DNA from 3 places in the Micromonospora sp. DT68 genome. Region 1 is predicted to be linked to each of the others. Evidence: riboswitches for the same ligand, from Rfam matches in the RefSeq annotation. Region 1 holds a riboswitch; each other region holds the start of a gene.
What was found. A riboswitch is a leader RNA that binds a small molecule or an ion and turns the genes downstream of it on or off. The one in region 1 is predicted to bind cyclic di-AMP.
Positions count from the first base shown of each region.

Region 2: it holds a riboswitch for cyclic di-AMP, as region 1 does, so the genes downstream of both, ACPXB1_RS14365 (transglycosylase family protein) here and ACPXB1_RS16405 (C39 family peptidase) in region 1, are expected to answer to the same signal.
Region 3: it holds a riboswitch for cyclic di-AMP, as region 1 does, so the genes downstream of both, ACPXB1_RS07050 (NlpC/P60 family protein) here and ACPXB1_RS16405 (C39 family peptidase) in region 1, are expected to answer to the same signal.

Region 1 is NZ_JBNCNZ010000007.1:393,046-398,492, forward strand. Features, by position in the region: gene ACPXB1_RS16395 (acyltransferase family protein) at 1-382, shown strand, start outside; gene ACPXB1_RS16400 (hypothetical protein) at 526-1,305, shown strand; cyclic di-AMP (ydaO/yuaA leader) riboswitch at 1,593-1,734, shown strand; gene ACPXB1_RS16405 (C39 family peptidase) at 1,979-2,830, shown strand; gene ACPXB1_RS16410 (alpha/beta fold hydrolase) at 2,966-3,712, shown strand; gene ACPXB1_RS16415 (CDP-glycerol glycerophosphotransferase family protein) at 3,730-5,415, opposite strand.
Region 2 is NZ_JBNCNZ010000006.1:386,834-392,280, forward strand. Features, by position in the region: gene htpG (molecular chaperone HtpG) at 1-1,678, shown strand, start outside; cyclic di-AMP (ydaO/yuaA leader) riboswitch at 1,899-2,072, shown strand; gene ACPXB1_RS14365 (transglycosylase family protein) at 2,075-2,758, shown strand; gene ACPXB1_RS14370 (hypothetical protein) at 2,832-3,185, opposite strand; gene dinB (DNA polymerase IV) at 3,279-4,466, opposite strand; gene ACPXB1_RS14380 (VOC family protein) at 4,568-5,005, opposite strand; gene ACPXB1_RS14385 (helix-turn-helix transcriptional regulator) at 5,128-5,447, shown strand, end outside.
Region 3 is NZ_JBNCNZ010000003.1:181,993-187,439, reverse strand. Features, by position in the region: gene ACPXB1_RS07055 (N-acetylmuramoyl-L-alanine amidase) at 1-1,933, opposite strand, end outside; cyclic di-AMP (ydaO/yuaA leader) riboswitch at 2,168-2,305, shown strand; gene ACPXB1_RS07050 (NlpC/P60 family protein) at 2,382-3,359, shown strand; gene dcd (dCTP deaminase) at 3,435-4,013, opposite strand; gene ACPXB1_RS07040 (pyridoxamine 5'-phosphate oxidase family protein) at 4,091-4,648, shown strand; gene ACPXB1_RS07035 (zinc metalloprotease) at 4,716-5,447, opposite strand, start outside.

The DNA.
Region 1 (5,447 bases):
GCTGGTGATCACGGCCGCCGCGGACGCGGACGTGCGGGACCGGCGCTCGCCGTGGCGGTCCCGTCCGCTGGTGTGGCTCGGCGAGGTCTCCTTCGCCTTCTATCTGGTGCACGTGCTGGTGATGACGAGTGTGCTGCGGTGGAGCGGGGACTGGGGGACGGGCTTCCAAGGCTGGCGCGGCCCGGCTGTGGTGCTCGGGTTCCTTGTGGTCAGCCTGGTCCTGGCCGGGTTGCTGCACCGCTACGTCGAGACTCCGCTGATGCGCCGACTGGCACCGCGCCGCCCGGCCCGTCCGCCGGCCGTTCCCCGGCAACGGACCACGGCCACCGAAGCCGGGGGCGAAAAGCCCGACGACCGATCGACGTACGCCGACTCGCGCTGACGGGTCCAACCTGGTCAGACGCGGTCCGGCGCGGCGTGCGTCGACACGCCCGGCGCCCGATGCGCCCGGTTCGTGCCGGCGGTAGCGTCGGACCGAACGCGTGCGGCTTCCCATCGCAATGCTCTCCCGCCGAGGTGCCGACCATGGAGACCGTCGTCTTCTACGAGTTCCTGACCGAGGTGCCGCAGGCCGCCGCCATCTGGTCGGCCTTGCTCCTGCTGACACTGACAGTGCTCGCCGTCCTGGTGGCCCGTCCGGAGCGGGACTCGACGGCCGCCGAACGGGACAGGGCGGCCGTCGAGCCGCCGCCCACCGCCCGTGAGGCCGCCGCCGCCGAGGCCGCCGACCTGCGCCGGTACGCCGAGGAGGTGGCCGTCGCCGCGGCCCGCGCGGCGCAGACCGCCCGACGACGGCGTGCGGACTGGCTGACCGCTCAGGAGCAGGTGGAGCAGATCTGGGTGCGGTACGACGAGGCGGACGCCGCGGCCCGACGCTTCGCCGGTGCCGGAGCGCTGCCCACCCCGCGAACCCCGCGCACCCCCGCCGAGTACGCCACCCGGGAGCGTTACCTGCACCGGGCTGCGATGGCCGCGTACTGGCGGGGGGATCTGACCATGCGGCAGCTCGGCGACGTGTTCGGCCAGCGGCACGGCTGGGATCCGCGTCGGCACCCGGTGGAGCAGGAGGTGCTGCTCAGCCGGGCGGTCCGGGAGACGCGGCGGGCCGACTACGAGGCTGCCGCCGGGCGGGAACGGGCGGCCTGGCGCGACGCCGAGCTGGCGACGTCCGCTGCGCGTGCCCTGGCCGAGGAGGCCTACGCGGCGGCGGCCCGGTTGCGGCCGACCCGGGTGGCGGCCCGCCGCACCGTCCGTGTCGCGGTTCTTCCGGCGGCGGCGCGGTGGCGCCCGGCGCGGGTGGGCTGAAACGCCCCGATTATTCGGTGAGCCCGGTCACACGCGCGGGAAATCGGGCGGCTGACGCGTTCGGCCGGATTGTTCCCGCAGATCCGGCGGCATTGTCGACGGCCTGTCCGCTTGTCGACCTACGGTGCCTCCGTAACCGCTCGTCCCATCGAGTCACGTCAGCGGCAATACGCCCAGAAATTGTCGCCGCGTTCAAGGTTTACGCAGGTGAGCGAGGCTTGGCAGGGCTCAGGAGGGCCAGTAGGGTCATCCCGTCCGGTGCGGTAACCGATCGCGAATGGCGACGCCGCGCTGACCCGCTCAATCGTGATCAACGAACCGGGGACCCACAAGTACGTCCGGGGTGAATCCGCGAGCCACGGCCCGCGGTAGGGCGATCTTCCCGCCCGAATCCGTCAGCTAACCCGGTAGGCGGTGTCGGAAGGAGTTCCATCCCCATGCAGCACCCGCATACCCCTCGGCTATTCCTCCGCCTTCACGGCGTCGCGGTACCCACGCTTGTCCGCCTCGTGGCGGTGAGCTGACCCCCAGGGTCACCGCACTTTCCGCCCGGCCACGCCGGGCGTTCCCCTGAGCGGCTCCACCATCCGCGGACCACGGTCCGCGCGCTGGCGCGTGCCCGGATACCGGCTGCCCCCGGTGTGCCGCTCTCCCCCTGAACCGTGGAGGACCCGTGAAGCACACCCTGCAGCGTCAGCTGCGTCGCCTCGCCACCGAACGCCCGTACCAGATCGCCGTCGCCTCCGCCGCGGCCCTCGCCATCGCGACCACCACCGGCGCCCTGGTGGCCGGCGCCGATGAGGCCCCCGTCGGCCAGCACACCGCCTCGACCGTCGCCGAGATGCGCAGCGACACCGCCGCCTCCCGCGGCGACGCCCGGGTCGCGGACCCCTCGGCCAGCGCCGCCCCGACCAGCGCCAGCCCGAGCGCCGCCGCCCCCTCCGCAAGCGCCGCGTCGCCGGCCGCCAAGGCCAGCAGCGACCCGGACCTGACCGCCAGGAAGGCGGCGCCGAAGCCGCCCGCGACAAAGGTGCTCGACTTCCGCTACCAGGCGCAGAACACGTACTACAACTGCGGCCCGGCGGCCGTCCGCAACGCTCTCAGCGCCGCCGGCATCAACCGCACCCAGGACCAGTTGGGCGCCGAGCTGGGCACCACCGAGATGGGCACCAACTCGGCCCTGGACACCACCCGGGTGCTCAACGCCGAGGTGAAGGGCTCCCCGTACCGGACCCGGATGTTCGCCGGCTCGCCAAGCCCGGCCCAGATGGACCGTCTCCAGGCTGACGTCGTCGCCGCGATCACCGACGGCCGTGGCGTGGTGGCCAACGTGGCCGGGGACGCCGTCGACACGAACGGCGGCTGGCACTCCTTCGGCGGCGGGCACTACGTCGCAGTGGTGGGCTACAAGGACAACGGCCGTACCGTGCGGATCGCCGACTCGGCGAACGCGGCCTACGGCGAGTACTGGATGACCACGATCAACCTGGCCAACTGGATCGCTACCCGGGGCTACTCCGCCTGACCAGGCGTGAGACCCCACCAGACGCCGCGGGCGCCGTCTCCCACGAGGGCCGGCGCCCGCGGCGTCTTCGTCGACGCCGGGTCAGGACCGCGACGGATCTCGCTGCGAGCCGGTACGCCGTGGGAGACTGCGGCCGTGGTGGATGAATCGGGTGGTCACGCCGACCGTAGGCCGGTCCTGCTTCTGCTGCACGGCATGGGGGCGACAGGTGACGTCTGGCTGCCCTGGGCGCCGCTGCTGGAGCAGCACTGGCCCGGCAGGTGGCTGGCGCCCGACCTCGCCGGCCACGGCTGGTCGGAGCCACTTCCGACGTACTCCTTCGAGGGTTTCGCCAAGCGGATCGCCCAGGCCCTGGCGCCCGGCGACCGCATCGTGGTGCTCGGGCACTCGCTGGGTGGTGTGGTCGGCCTGGCGCTGGCCGCCCGCGCCGCCGGAACGCCAGTGGACGCCGTGGTGGGGCTCGGCATCAAGGCCGTCTGGACGCCGGACGAGCTGACCCGCGCCGCCGACGTCGCCGCCCGCCCGGTCAGCTGGTTCGCCAGCCGGGCCGAGGCGGCCCGTCGCTACCTGCGGGTCGCCGGGCTGACCGGCCTGATCCCGCCGGACCACCCGATGGTGGACGCCGGTCTGCGCCAGGTCGACGGCCGGTGGCGCCTGGCGATGGACACCGGCGCGTTCGCCGTCGGGGAGCCCGATCTCGCCGCGCTCCTGGCCGCGACCGACGTGCCTGTTGTGCTGGCGCGCGGCGAGCACGACACGATGGTCACCGACGCGCAGCTCAAGGAGTACGGGGTGCCGGTCGCCACGCTGCCCGGGCTCGGGCACAACGCGCACGTGGAGGACCCGGCTGCCGTGCTGGCGCTGCTGGACGCGTACCGCTGACGCTCGGCACGCCCTTGTCAGGCCAGCGGGGTGAGCTGCGCCGGCCGCTCGGTCGTGTGGTCCGTCGACGTCAACTCCCGGCGGGCGGCGGTCAGGAACGCCTCCGCGTACGACTCGGCGGGGAAGTCACCCAGGTAACGCCGGCGGGTCGCCCAGCGCGCCTCGGCCAGCGGGTCGGTGTCGAGCAGGGCGGTCAGCACCTCGTCGGCGTTGGACATGTCCCGGCGCAGCACGTAGCCCGACGCGGCCAGCGGGAAGTTCTCGGTGAACCGTTCGCCCTCGTTGCCCATGTCGGTGACGGCGTACGGCTTGCCGGAGTAGAGGTAGTCCGAGATGACCCCGGACACGTCGGAGATCAGCGCGTCGGAGCGGTTGACGCACTCGGTCAGGCTCAGCTCCCGGGCCGCCGCCCCGACCACGTGTGGCCGCCCGGTGCGGCTCCGGTCGGCGACCAGCAGCTCGGTGAGCCGGCCCAGCTGACGGGCTGACGCCGGGTTCTGCGTCGTGTACGGGTGGGCCCGCAGGATCACCGTCGCGCCGCGCGCCAGCAGCCGCCGCAGCAGTGCCTCGGCCACCGGCAGCGAGCAGTAGTCGGCGTCGGCGTGGTGCCCGGTCCAGGTCGGCGTGTAGAGCACGGTGGGCTGGGCCAGCCCGACGGTCGGCTCCGGGCGTACGTCGATCGACTCGACCTGCGGGCGGCCCACCACGACGAACTTCTCCGCCGGGATCTGCACGCCGGCGCGGGCGTACCTGTCGATCGCCGCCGGACCGGCCACGAAGATCCGGTCGAAGATTCCCGAGACCGGGTTGGCGCTGGGCGCCTTGTCGCTGTCGCCGTGGTGCAGCTGCACGTGGGTGAGCTGGGTGAACCGGATGCAGTGGCTGTTCTTCGCGCCGTGGTTGACGTAGAAGGCGGCGCGCAGGCTCGGCACCAGCGCCTCGTCCATGGTCCGCAGGGTGGGGCAGTAGACCACCGGCGCGCTTGTGGCCGCGGCGATCGGCGCGAGGAACTCCGGCTCGCGCACCATCACCAGGAACGGGCGGCCGATCCGCTCCAGGTACGGCAGCCACATGGTGACCTGGTATTCCGAGCCGGGCGGCGCGGAGAAGTGCAGCAGGAACTCCGGCTGGTGCCGGCGCAACGCGCGGGCCACCGGGTTGCCGCCGCTGGCCGGCCGGAACCGCCGCCGGGCCAGGTCCAGCGCGACAGCCCCGGCGCCGGCGCCCACCAGGAGGCTGGCGGCCAGCGCGACGACGGCGGGCAGGGCGAGCGCGGCGGCCAGGGCCACGACGGCGAGCAGCCCGAGCAGTGCGGTGCCGAGCTGACCGGCGATCAGCGGGGTCCAGGTCCGTACCGGCAGGTTTGCCGCCCGGATCTCCAGGTTGCCGGCGCTCCGCAGCGGCCCCACCAGCAGCACCAGCCCCAGCAGGACCAGCGCGGTGGCGGCGAGCGCCAGGTCGAACCCGTCGTCCAGCCGCCGGGCGTAGCCGACAAGCACGGCGGCGGCGATCAGAGTGGTCTCCGCGACCAGGTCGGCGCCGGCTCGGATCCGCTGTTCGGCGGCGGCTGCCGCCAGCGCGGCGACAGCCAGCGCCAGCCCCCAACCGGTGGCGCCGGTCAGCGCCACCACGACGAACGCCAGCACGGCCAGGCCGACGCTCAGGCACCGGGCGGCCAACTTTCGGACCAGGTCACCGCGCATGTCGCTCCGTTCGCCGCCGTCGCGCTTCCGCT
Region 2 (5,447 bases), on a different contig from region 1:
GGACAACGGCATCGGCATGACCCGCGACGAGGTGGTCGGGCTGATCGGCACGATCGCCAAGTCCGGCACCGCCGAGCTGCTGCGCCAACTACGGGAGTCCGCCGACGCCCGCGCCTCGCAGGACCTGATCGGCCAGTTCGGCGTCGGCTTCTACGCCGCGTTCATGGTCGCCGACCGGGTGACCCTGCTGACCCGCAAGGCCGGCGAGACCGGCGGCACCCGCTGGGAGTCCACAGGCGAGGGGACGTACTCGATCGAGCCGGTCGCCGAGGCGCCCCAGGGCACCGCGGTGACCCTGCACCTCAAGCCCGCCGACACCGAGGACAACCTGCACGACTACACCGCCGAGTGGACCATCCGCGAGATCGTCAAGCGATACTCCGACTTCATCGCCTGGCCGATCCGGATGACCGTCGAACGCCCCGGCGCCGACGGCGCGGACCCCACCAGCGAGGTGCAGACCCTCAACTCGATGAAGGCGCTCTGGGCGCGACCCCGCGACGAGGTCGACGCCGCCGAGTACAACGAGTTCTACAAGCACGTCAGCCACGACTGGGCCGACCCGCTCGAGGTCGTACACATGAAGGGCGAGGGCACCTTCGAGTACGAGGCGCTGCTCTTCCTGCCCAGCCACGCCCCACTGGACCTGTTCTCCCCGCAGGGCTGCCGGGGCGTCCAGCTCTACGTCAAGCGCGTCTTCATCATGGACGACTGCGTGGCGCTGGTCCCCACCTACCTACGCTTCGTCAAGGGCGTGGTCGACGCCCACGACCTGTCGCTGAACATCTCCCGCGAGATCCTCCAGCAGGACCGCCAGATCCAGATCGTCCGCCGCCGCCTGGTGAAGAAGGTCCTCGCCGCTGTCAAGGACCTCAAGGCCAACCACGCCGAGCGCTACCAGACCTTCTGGAAGGAGTTCGGCACTGTCGTCAAGGAAGGGCTCATCGACGACACCGACAACCGCGACACCCTGCTGGAGATCCTGTCGCTGGCCTCCACCCACGACCCGGCCGAGCTCACCGACCTGGCCGGCTACGTCTCCCGGATGAAGGACGGCCAGAGCGACATCTGGTACGCCACCGGCGACTCCCGGGCCACCATCGAGAACTCCCCGCACCTGGAGGCGTTCCGGGCCAAGGGCCACGAGGTGCTGCTGCTCACCGACCCTGTCGACGAGGTGTGGGTGGAGCGGGTCGGCACGTACGACGGTCGGCCGCTGCGCTCGATCGCCAAGGGCGAGGTCGACCTCGACACCGACGAGGAGAAGCAGCAGGCCGAAGCCGAGCGCGAGCAGCAGCGGCAGGAGTTCGCGGCGCTCGTGGACTGGCTGGGCACGACACTTTCCGACAGCGTCCGGGAGGTCCGCCTGTCGTCGCGGCTCACCACCTCACCGGCCTGTGTGGTGGGTGACGCGCACGACCTCACGCCGACACTGGAGAAGATGTACCGGGCGATGGGGCACGAGATCCCGTCGACGAAGCGCATCCTGGAGATCAATCCCGGTCATCCTCTGGTAGCCGCTCTGCGCAAGGCTCACGAGCAGGGCGATTCCGCCGAGACCCTCACCGAAACCGCCGAGCTGCTGTACGGCCTCGCGGTACTCGCCGAGGGTGGCGACCTGGCCGACCCGGCCCGCTTCACCCGTACGCTCGCCGACCGGCTCGCCCGCACTCTGTAGGGAGGTGCCCCGGCCGGTGGTGACCCGCGTTGTCGGGCTCCACCGGCCGGGGAACGGCCGACCTGATCGGAAGCGGTCCATCATGGTCGCTGCACAGCTGAACGCCGCCCGCAACCGCTGAGCGCGCCGCTCAGCGTGCCCCGGTGAAGAACTTCACAGGGGTTGGGCGATCGATGCCGGCCGTGCCTAACGTCGGTCGGGTCCGCCACTGCGGACGCCACGACCGGTAACGCCAAATCCTGCCCCCGGTCGTCGGAACCCAGTCACCCGGGCAGGAGCGGGGGACCCAAACGTTCCTCGGTGCATCGTCACCTCGGGGTGAAGCCGCCACCGTGCGGCCGGGCTCCTCGGCCCGAACCCGACAGCTCACCTCGCCGGCGTGGAGGAAGCACACTCATGACGTCTGTCTACACCCCCCGTCATCGACGGGTCAGCACCCGCCGCATCGCCGTCGGCACCCTGGCCGTCGGCGCGGTCACCGGCGCCGTGGCGCTCTTCGGCCCGGCCGCACCTGCCCAGGCGGCCGTCAACTGGGACGCCATCGCCAAGTGCGAGTCCGGTGGCAACTGGAAGATCAACACCGGCAACGGCTACTACGGCGGGTTGCAGTTCTCGCAGAGCACCTGGGCCGGCTACGGCGGCAAGAAGTACGCCGCCCGCGCCGACCTGGCCAGCCGCGGCGAGCAGATCGCCATCGCCGAGAAGGTGCTCAAGGGGCAGGGCATCGGCGCGTGGCCGACCTGCGGCAAGAAGGCCGGTGCGTCGGGCGGCTCCGCCACCAAGTCCTCGACGAAGCCCACCACGAAGTCGAAGTCCACCGCCAAGTCGAAGTCCACTCCGAAGGCCGACAAGCCCGCCCAGCGGTCGTCGCGCGGTGAGCAGCCGGCGACCCGCAGCAACAAGCGCACCGCCCCGGCGGCCAGCGGCGACACCTACGTGGTGAAGTCCGGCGACACCCTGTCGGAGATCGCCCAGAGCCACCAGCAGGACGGCGGCTGGCAGGCCCTCTACGAGCGCAACCGGCAGGTCGTCGGCTCGGACCCGGGCCTGATCTTCCCCGGGCAGCGGCTCAGCCTCTGACGTACGACCCAGCGGGCGCCCGATCGGATTCCGGTCGGGCGCTCGCTGGCGTGTCGCTGTCGTGGCGGAGGCGTCAGGCTGCCGAAGCCCGCGACGCCGATACCGCTTCGCCGGACCGGGTTCGCCGCGGGTGGAAGGACTCCTGGGTGGACCAGTTGTCAGGTGTCTCGTCGTGGCCGTCCCACTGCTGGGCGGCCGTCGGCGGTGTCTCGGCCCCGCCTCGAGCGAGCCGCAGCGACTGTTCAGCGTTGCCGCGTGCCGCGCATGGGTACGGTTCCCCGGCGCAGAGCAGGTTGCCGCAGACGCCGTCCTCGGTCGGCTCGTGGGCGTCGAGCACGTCGAGCGCCAGCTGCCACAGCAGCGGGTCGGTCACGTCGTGCGGACGCTCGGCACGCCGGCTCGCGCGGTTGCTGCTGTCGTCGGACATGGTGGTCCCCCCTCAGGCTGATCGTCACAACGTCTCCGATCATGCCGCCGCTAAACCCTCCAGCAGCTGTGATATCCGCCGCCACCAGGGAGATCAGTCCGGCAGAAGGGGCATTTCGACGCCCGGATCCCGGCCTAGCAGCACCGCGCGGGTCACGGCAGTCGACCCGAACCGGTCCCGAACCGCGTCCACGGCGGCGTCCAGGTTGGCCCCCGGGACGGCGTCGAACGGCAACTCCGGTTGCACAGGGTTGTCGTCGAGGTTGCCCACCGACACGCCGATCAGCGTGATGCCCCGCCTGTCGATCTCCGGCAGCGCAGCATGCAGCAGCGCCCGCGCGGCAGCGAGCAGGGGCGTGGTGTCAGCTGTCGCCTTGCGCACCGTGTGCGAGCGGGTCGCCCGGGTGTAGTCGCCGAAGCGCAGCCGCAGCAGCACCGTGCGCCCGGACCGGCCGGCCGCCCGCATCCGTCGGGTGACCCGGTCGACAAGGCCCGCCAGGATGGCGTCCAACTCCGTGGCCGCGTGCGGAGTGCGACTCAGCGCGTGCTGCGCGCCCATCGAGCCGCGCCGCCGGCCGACCTGCACCGCCCGCGGGTCACGGTTGTGCGCCAGGGCGTGCAGGTGCCGGCCGGCGCCCGCACCGAGCAGGGACACCAACGCCGCCTCGCCGAGTCGGGCGACCTCGCCGACGGTACGGATCCGGCGCTCCCGCAACTTCGCGGCCGTGACCGGGCCGACGCCCCAGAGTCGCTCCACCGGCAGCGGGTGCAGGAACGCCATCTCGGCATCCGGCGCGACGACAAGCAGCCCGTCCGGCTTCGCCACCCCGCTGGCCACCTTCGCCAGGAACTTCGTACGCGCCACCCCCACGGTGATCGGCAGGCCGATCTGTTCACGGACCTCCCGGCGCAGCCGGTCGGCGATGTCGACAGGCGCCCCGGCCAGCCGCCGCAGACCACCCACGTCGAGGAACGCCTCGTCGATGGAGAGCCCCTCGACAAGCGGCGTGGTGTGCCGGAAGATCTCGAACACCGCCCGGCTGGCCCGCGTGTACGCCGACATCCGGGGCGGCACCACTATCGCGTCCGGGCACAGCCGCCGCGCCTGCTGCCCACCCATCGCGCTGCGGACGCCCCGCGCCTTCGCCTCGTAGCTGGCAGCCAACACCACGCCGCCGCCTACGATCACCGGCCGGCCGCGGAGACGCGGGTCGTCACGCTGCTCGACCGACGCGTAGAACGCGTCCAGGTCGGCGTGCAGGATGCTGGCCCCGGGCGACACGTACATATGTTCGCATGGCGCGTACGATCACGGCAGTGAGCTGCGTGAACACGGCCGTGTCAGCCTCGCGCGTAGCTTCCGTGACGCGGCCCGGGGCCCGTTCAGTCGAGGCAGAACTCGTTGCCCTCGGGGTCGGCCAGCACGAGGTGACCGGCGTTGAGCGGGGGAGCGGGCTCGTGCCGCGCGAGCCTGGTGGCACCGCGGCCGACGAGCCGGTCGGCCTCCACCTCCAGCGCCGCCATCCGTTCGTCGCCGGTCAGCCCGGGGGCGGCCCGCACGTCGAGGTGGACGCGGTTCTTGGCCCGCTTGCCCTCGGGCACCCGCTGGAAGAACAGCCGCGGCCCCGACCCGGCGGGGTCGACGACCGCCGAGGCGTCGTTGCGGTTCTCCGGCGGTACGCCCATCGCCTCCAGCGCCTGCTCCCAGGACTCGAAGTCACCCGGCGGGCCCTGCACCTCATAACCGAGGGTGTCGGCCCAGAACGCGGCAAGTGCGCCCGGGTCGGCGGCGTCGAACGTTATCTGCACCTCGCGGGCCATGTCAGCTCGCCTCCCGTCGGGTCTGCCGGATGTCGCCGGTGGTCATCGTGTGGTCGGTCATGGTCCCAGCCTTCCGCAGCCAGCGGACAGGAACGTTCCGCGATCTGTGCAACGATCGGCCGGTGACGGTGGAGGCGACGACCGAGCGGGTGCTGCGGATGCTGGCGCTGCTGCAGCGGCGGTCGTCCTGGACCGCCGACGAACTCGCCGCCGAGTTCGGCGTCACCGCACGTTGTGTCCGCCGCGACGTGCAACGGCTGCGCACCCTCGGCTACCCGGTGCACGGCACCTCGGGTGTCGGCGGCGGCTACCGCCTCGGCGCGGGCACCCGGCTGCCGCCGCTGCTGCTCGACGACGAGGAGGCGATCGCGACGGCCGTGTCCCTGCGGCTGGCGTCCGAAGGCACGGTCGCCGGTGCGGGCGAGGCGGCGCTGCGGGCGCT
Region 3 (5,447 bases), on a different contig from region 1:
CGGCCAGGTTGACGTACATGATGCGGTGGCCGAACTGGATCTGCACGTACCTGTTGTCGCCGCGGATCACCGTCCAGTCGCCGGGTGACGAGCCGTCGAAGGTGCTGGCCCGGTAGTACTCGCCGGGCAGCACCGCGCCGACGGAGTACCGCTGGCCGGCCGCGAGGGTGTACTGCAACGGCGAGATCGCCTGGTAGGGCACGCCGGCGGGGTAGGCGGCCTGCTCCGGGTACGCCCGCCCGTACACCGGAATGGTGGCGCGGCCGGGCTTGGGGGTGACCACCATCCCCACGGTCCAGGTGGCGGTGGGTGCGGAGGCCGGGTTGTGGAACCAGGCCCGTTGCCCGAGGTACCAGATGGCCGTCCAGTCGCCCTGCCGTCCGGCCAGCGCGTACGTCTGGCCGGCGGAGGCCCGGGCGCCGTGGTCGGACACCTCCATCGTGTTCGGGGTGCCGTCGGGGCGCAGCGCGATGTCGTTTACCAGCGGCGCGTCGGCCGACGGCGCGGAGCGCAGCACCACCGACGACGAGCCGCGCGACGGGCACGGAACGCCAGGAGTGACGCAGCCGATGAACTCCGGCCGGTTGGTGGCGTAGTCCGGGTCGATCCGGACCAGGCCGGTGGCCGGGGTGCCGGTGTCCAGGCGTGGCGCGTGCAGCAGGTCGAAGTAGTGATTCCAGTCCCAGTACGGCCCCGGGTCCCAGTGCATCCCGCGCACTGTCGCCGCTGTGGTGCCGGGCACGTTGTCGTGGCCGATGATGTGCTGACGGTCCAGCGGGATGCCCAGTCGCAGCGCGAGGTGCCGCACGAGCTTCGCCGACGTCCGGTACATCGCCTCGGTGTACCAGGTGCCCTGCGCGGCGAAGCCCTCGTGTTCGAGCCCGATCGCCTTGGCGTTGACGTACCAGTTGCCGGCGTGCCAGGCGACGTCCTTGGTCTTGACGTGCTGGGCGATGTGCCCGTCCACCGAGCGCAGCGTGTAGTGCCAGCTCACGTAGGTCGGGTCCTGGACGAGCTTCAGAGTGGTCGCCCAACTCCCCTCGGTGTCGTGGATGACGATGTACTCGATCTTCTGCCGCTTCGGCCGGTCGGAGAGGTCGTGGTTGCCGTAGTCCCCGTCCCCGAACGCCTGGTAGGGCGCCGGGATCCACTCACAGGAGATGGTGCGGGGGCACTCCAGCCCGTCCGGGCGGGCGAGCTTGCGCAGGCCCAGCCGGTCCAGCCAGGTGCGCTCCGGCCGTACCGTGCGGGCCGGCAGGGTGACCCGCTGGCCGTCGTCGGTCACCCGGGACTCGCCGGCGCCGATGGTGGTGAAGACCTCGTCGGCGAAGGCCGCCGCGGCGTCGGCGCTGTCCGCGCCGGCGTAGCGGGCCACCGCGCCGTACCAGGCCGCCGGGTCGGTGCCGGCTCCGACCGGCGCGCCAAGCTCCCGCTGGTACGACGCCAGCAGCGCCGCCCCGCCCCTGATGTTCGCGTTCGGGTCGGTACGCAGCGACTCCGGTGCCTCGCCGGTCAGCGCGGCGGCGGCGTCAACGGTTTGCAGGGCGGCGCTGGACGGCGCGGGGTCAGCGGTTGCGCGAGGTGCCAGCGCGGTACGCGAGTCGTCGCCGCGCGGGTCCTCGGCGCCGGTGTCGTGGTGGCCGCCGCGGGGCAGGGCTGTCACGTGTCGGGCGTCGGTCAGGTGCATCGGGCCGTAGCCGCCGCTGGTGCTGGGTGTGCCGGCGTTGCTGTCCCAGCGGGACTCCAGATAGGAGACGCCGAGCAGCACGTCGGCCGGTACGCCGTACTCGCTCGCTGCGGCGGCGTACCGCTGCTGGCGGTCGGCGGTGGGTGCGGCGGCGACCGGACCGGAGGGCAGTGGCACCGCGGTCGCGGCGACCACGGCGGTGACCAGCAGTGCGCGTCGGCGGGACGGCAGGGTTGGACGGTGCATCGAACCCCCTAGATTGCGTGGGTGACTGTGAGGTCACCCTCCCGCCGGCCGGGAGCCTGCGTCAATACCTTTCCATGTATGGACTCCTGTGGAAAAAAACCTTCGCACGCGGTCCGTGACCCCGCAGAATCGCCACGGAGTGTCACTGGCGCACGGGTTGCGGATCGGTAACGGTCATCTCTACTCTGGTCAATCGTCGGCCCGGTAGCAGGTCTGCCCATCCCGGGCGGTAACGGACCGGCACCGCCGAGTCGCTTGAAGAACGAGCCGGGGACCCAGGTTCCCCCGGGGTGAATCCGCAGATCCTGCGGTAGGGCGCCGACTTCCCGCCCGAACCCGTCAGCTAACCCGGTAGGCGGTCAGGAAGAAGGAGTACGGAACCCCGGTGGCACTCCATGCCCCGCGGCCGTCGTCCGAGCGGTCGGCCTCAGCCGACCCCCTGCCGATCGTGCCGCGTCAACGCTGGCCCCGCTTCACCACAGCTCTTGCCGCCCTTGTCGGCGTCGCCGTCGTCCTGACCAGCAGCGCCACTGCGGCGCACGCGGACCCGTCCGTCGCCGAGATCGAACGCCAGATCGACGCCGACTGGAACAAGCTCGAACCGATCATCGAACGGCACAACGCCACCCGCACCGAGCTGGCCGCAAAGCGCAAGCAGGCGAACGCGCTGGCCGCCCGGATGGCCCCGTTGCAGCGCCAGGTCGACGCGGCCATGGACAAGGTCAGCGCCCTGGCCGTCCGCGCGTACATGGGTGAGAACGTCTCCACTGTCAACGCGATGCTCGGCAGCCGCTCGCCCAGCGAGATGGTCGGCCAGCTGGAAATGCTCGACCGGTTCGCCCACAACCAGCAGCAGGACGTCAAGCAGGTGGCCGACCTGCGCGACGAGTTGGCCCGGCAGAAGGCGCCGCTGGACGAGCTGGTCGCCGAACTGACCCTGACCGAGGCTCAGCTCGCGGCGAAGAAGAAGCAGATCAACGCCGAGATCGACAAGCTCCAGAAGCTGCGCCTCAAGGTGTACGGCAATGGCGGCGGCGGTCCGCTGCGTCCGGCGCCCTGCCCGGCCAGCTACCCCGGCGGCGGGGCGGGTACGGCTGTCAAGTTCGCCTGCGCCCAGATCGGCAAGCCCTACGTGTGGGGCGCCGAGGGCCCGAACTCGTACGACTGCTCCGGGCTGATGCTTGCCGCGTGGGCCAAGGCCGGCGTGTCACTGCCGCACAACGCCGCGCAGCAGAGCCGGGTGACAAAGGACGTCAGCCGCGCCGACCTGCGCCCCGGTGACCTGGTCTTCTACTACAGCGACATCCACCACGTGGGCATGTACGTCGGCGACGGCTGGGTGGTGCACGCCTCCCAGGCCGGTCAACCCGTCAAGATGAAGAAGGTCGACGACGGCCCGATCCACAGCTACGGCCGCCCCGGCTGAGATGTAAGGAGGGGCCCCTTCCTAACGCCTCAGGTAGAGGAGGGGCCCCTTGTTAACACCGAGCTGTCGAGCGGCTCAACGGGTCGGCCAGGCCCGCCAGTTCTGCCAGGAGCGGCTCGGCGTCGGCCCCCGCTGGCCCTGGTAGCGCGAGCCGTAGACCACCGAGCCGTACGGGTGCTCGGCCGGCGAGGAGAGCCGGAAGATGCAGAGCTGCCCGATCTTCATGCCCGGCCAGAGGGTGATCGGCAGGTTCGCCACGTTCGACAACTCCAGCGTCACGTGACCGGAGAAGCCCGGATCGATGAAGCCGGCGGTGGAGTGGGTGAGCAGGCCGAGACGGCCCAGGCTGGACTTGCCCTCCAGGCGGCCGGCGAGCTGCTCGCCGAGGGAGATCACCTCAAGCGTCGAGGCGAGCACGAACTCGCCCGGGTGCAGCACGAACGGTTCGCCGTCGGGCACCTCGACCACCGAGGTCAGGTCGTCCTGCTGCATGGCCGGATCGATGTGTGTGTAGAGATGGTTGTTGAAGACCCGGAACAGCCTGTCGAGTCTCACGTCGATGCTGGACGGTTGAACCAGAGTGGGCTCGAATGGCTCCAGGCCCAGCGTGCCGGCCTTGATCTCGGTGACCAGGTCCCGGTCGGAGAGCAGCATCGGACCACCATAGCGAGGCAGCCGGTGACCAGCGTGTCGAGGTCGCCCCTCGTACATTTGTTCGATAGAATGCCCGCATGGCTTCCTGGTCCGATTTTGCCGCCGACGAGCCCCGCCTCGCCGACGGGATCCGCGTTCTCCTGCAGCAGTACGGGCCGGGCTTCGGCTATCTGGCCACTGTCCGCGCCGACGGCGGTCCCCGCGTCCATCCGGTGTCCCCGGTCATCACCGACGAGGGCCTGTTCTGCTTCATCATCGACTCGCCGAAGCGCCGCGACCTCGAACGCGACGGCCGTTACGCCCTGCACTCGTTCCCGCCGGAGGAGAGCGACGACGAGGCGTACGTGGCGGGGCACGCCTCGCCGGTGACCGACCCGGCCCAGGTGGCCCGGCTGGCGCAGACCGCCCGAGCCGAGCCGCAGGTCGACTGGCGGCTCTTCGAGTTCACCATCGACGTGGCGATGCTGACCCGCCGCGAGCACCAGATCACCGGCATTCCCGGTCTCCCGCCGAGCCGTCCGGCCGTTCGGGTCTGGCTCGACCCGCGAGCCCCGGCGGCCGCGCCGCTCGGCGTACCCCAGGCTCGCCCGACCCGGCTCAGCCGCGACGTCAAGTGCACGACGGCCGCCGCCTGACCACGGCCCTAAAACGCTGGTGCCGGCTCCGTCGTGACGGAGCCGGCACCAGGTGTACGCGGGAGAGCTACGCCGCGCGGTACGCGTTCCAGGCGGTCAGCATGCGGCTGGCCTGCCCAGGGGTGAACTGGTACATGCACGAGTCGTAGGTGTAGTCCATGAAGTTGGTGATCGGGTCCAGGCCGGCCGCCGAGCAGGTGTTCCGCCCGGTCGGGCACTGGTAGGCCGGCGACGCCTCGGCCGGGGTGTCGCTGACGCTGTCACCCGAGCCACCGCAGCCGCCCTGGAAGGTGTGGTACAGGTTCAGCCAGTGCCCCACCTCGTGGGTGCCGGTGTCGCCCTGGTTGTAGTTGGTCGAGGTGCCGCCCGGCAGCGACTCGTTCAGCACGACCACGCCGTCCATGCTGCTCAGGTTGCGCTGCGGGAAGGTCGCCCAGCCCAGCAGGTTGTTGCTCAACTCGCCGAGGTAGACGTTGAGAGTGTTCTTGCCGCCGGTCCGCAGCGAGGACTTCATCGACCGCTCCGCCGACGAGCCCTGCACGATCGGATACCACGACGGGTTCGTCACCCGGTTGATCCTGTCGAGCCGGAAGGCGAACGCGGTGACCGCGCCGCCGGTCGCACCGGCGTACGCCTGGTTGAGGACGTTGATCTGCGAGGTGATCATCGAGTCCGGGATGTTGCCGCCCGCGCGTGTGGTGTTCTCCTGGATCACGTGCACCACCACCGGGATGGTGACAGTGGCCAGCGCCGTCGCGCCAGCACCCGTCCGATAGTTGGCGCGCTCCCGCAGCGCCGC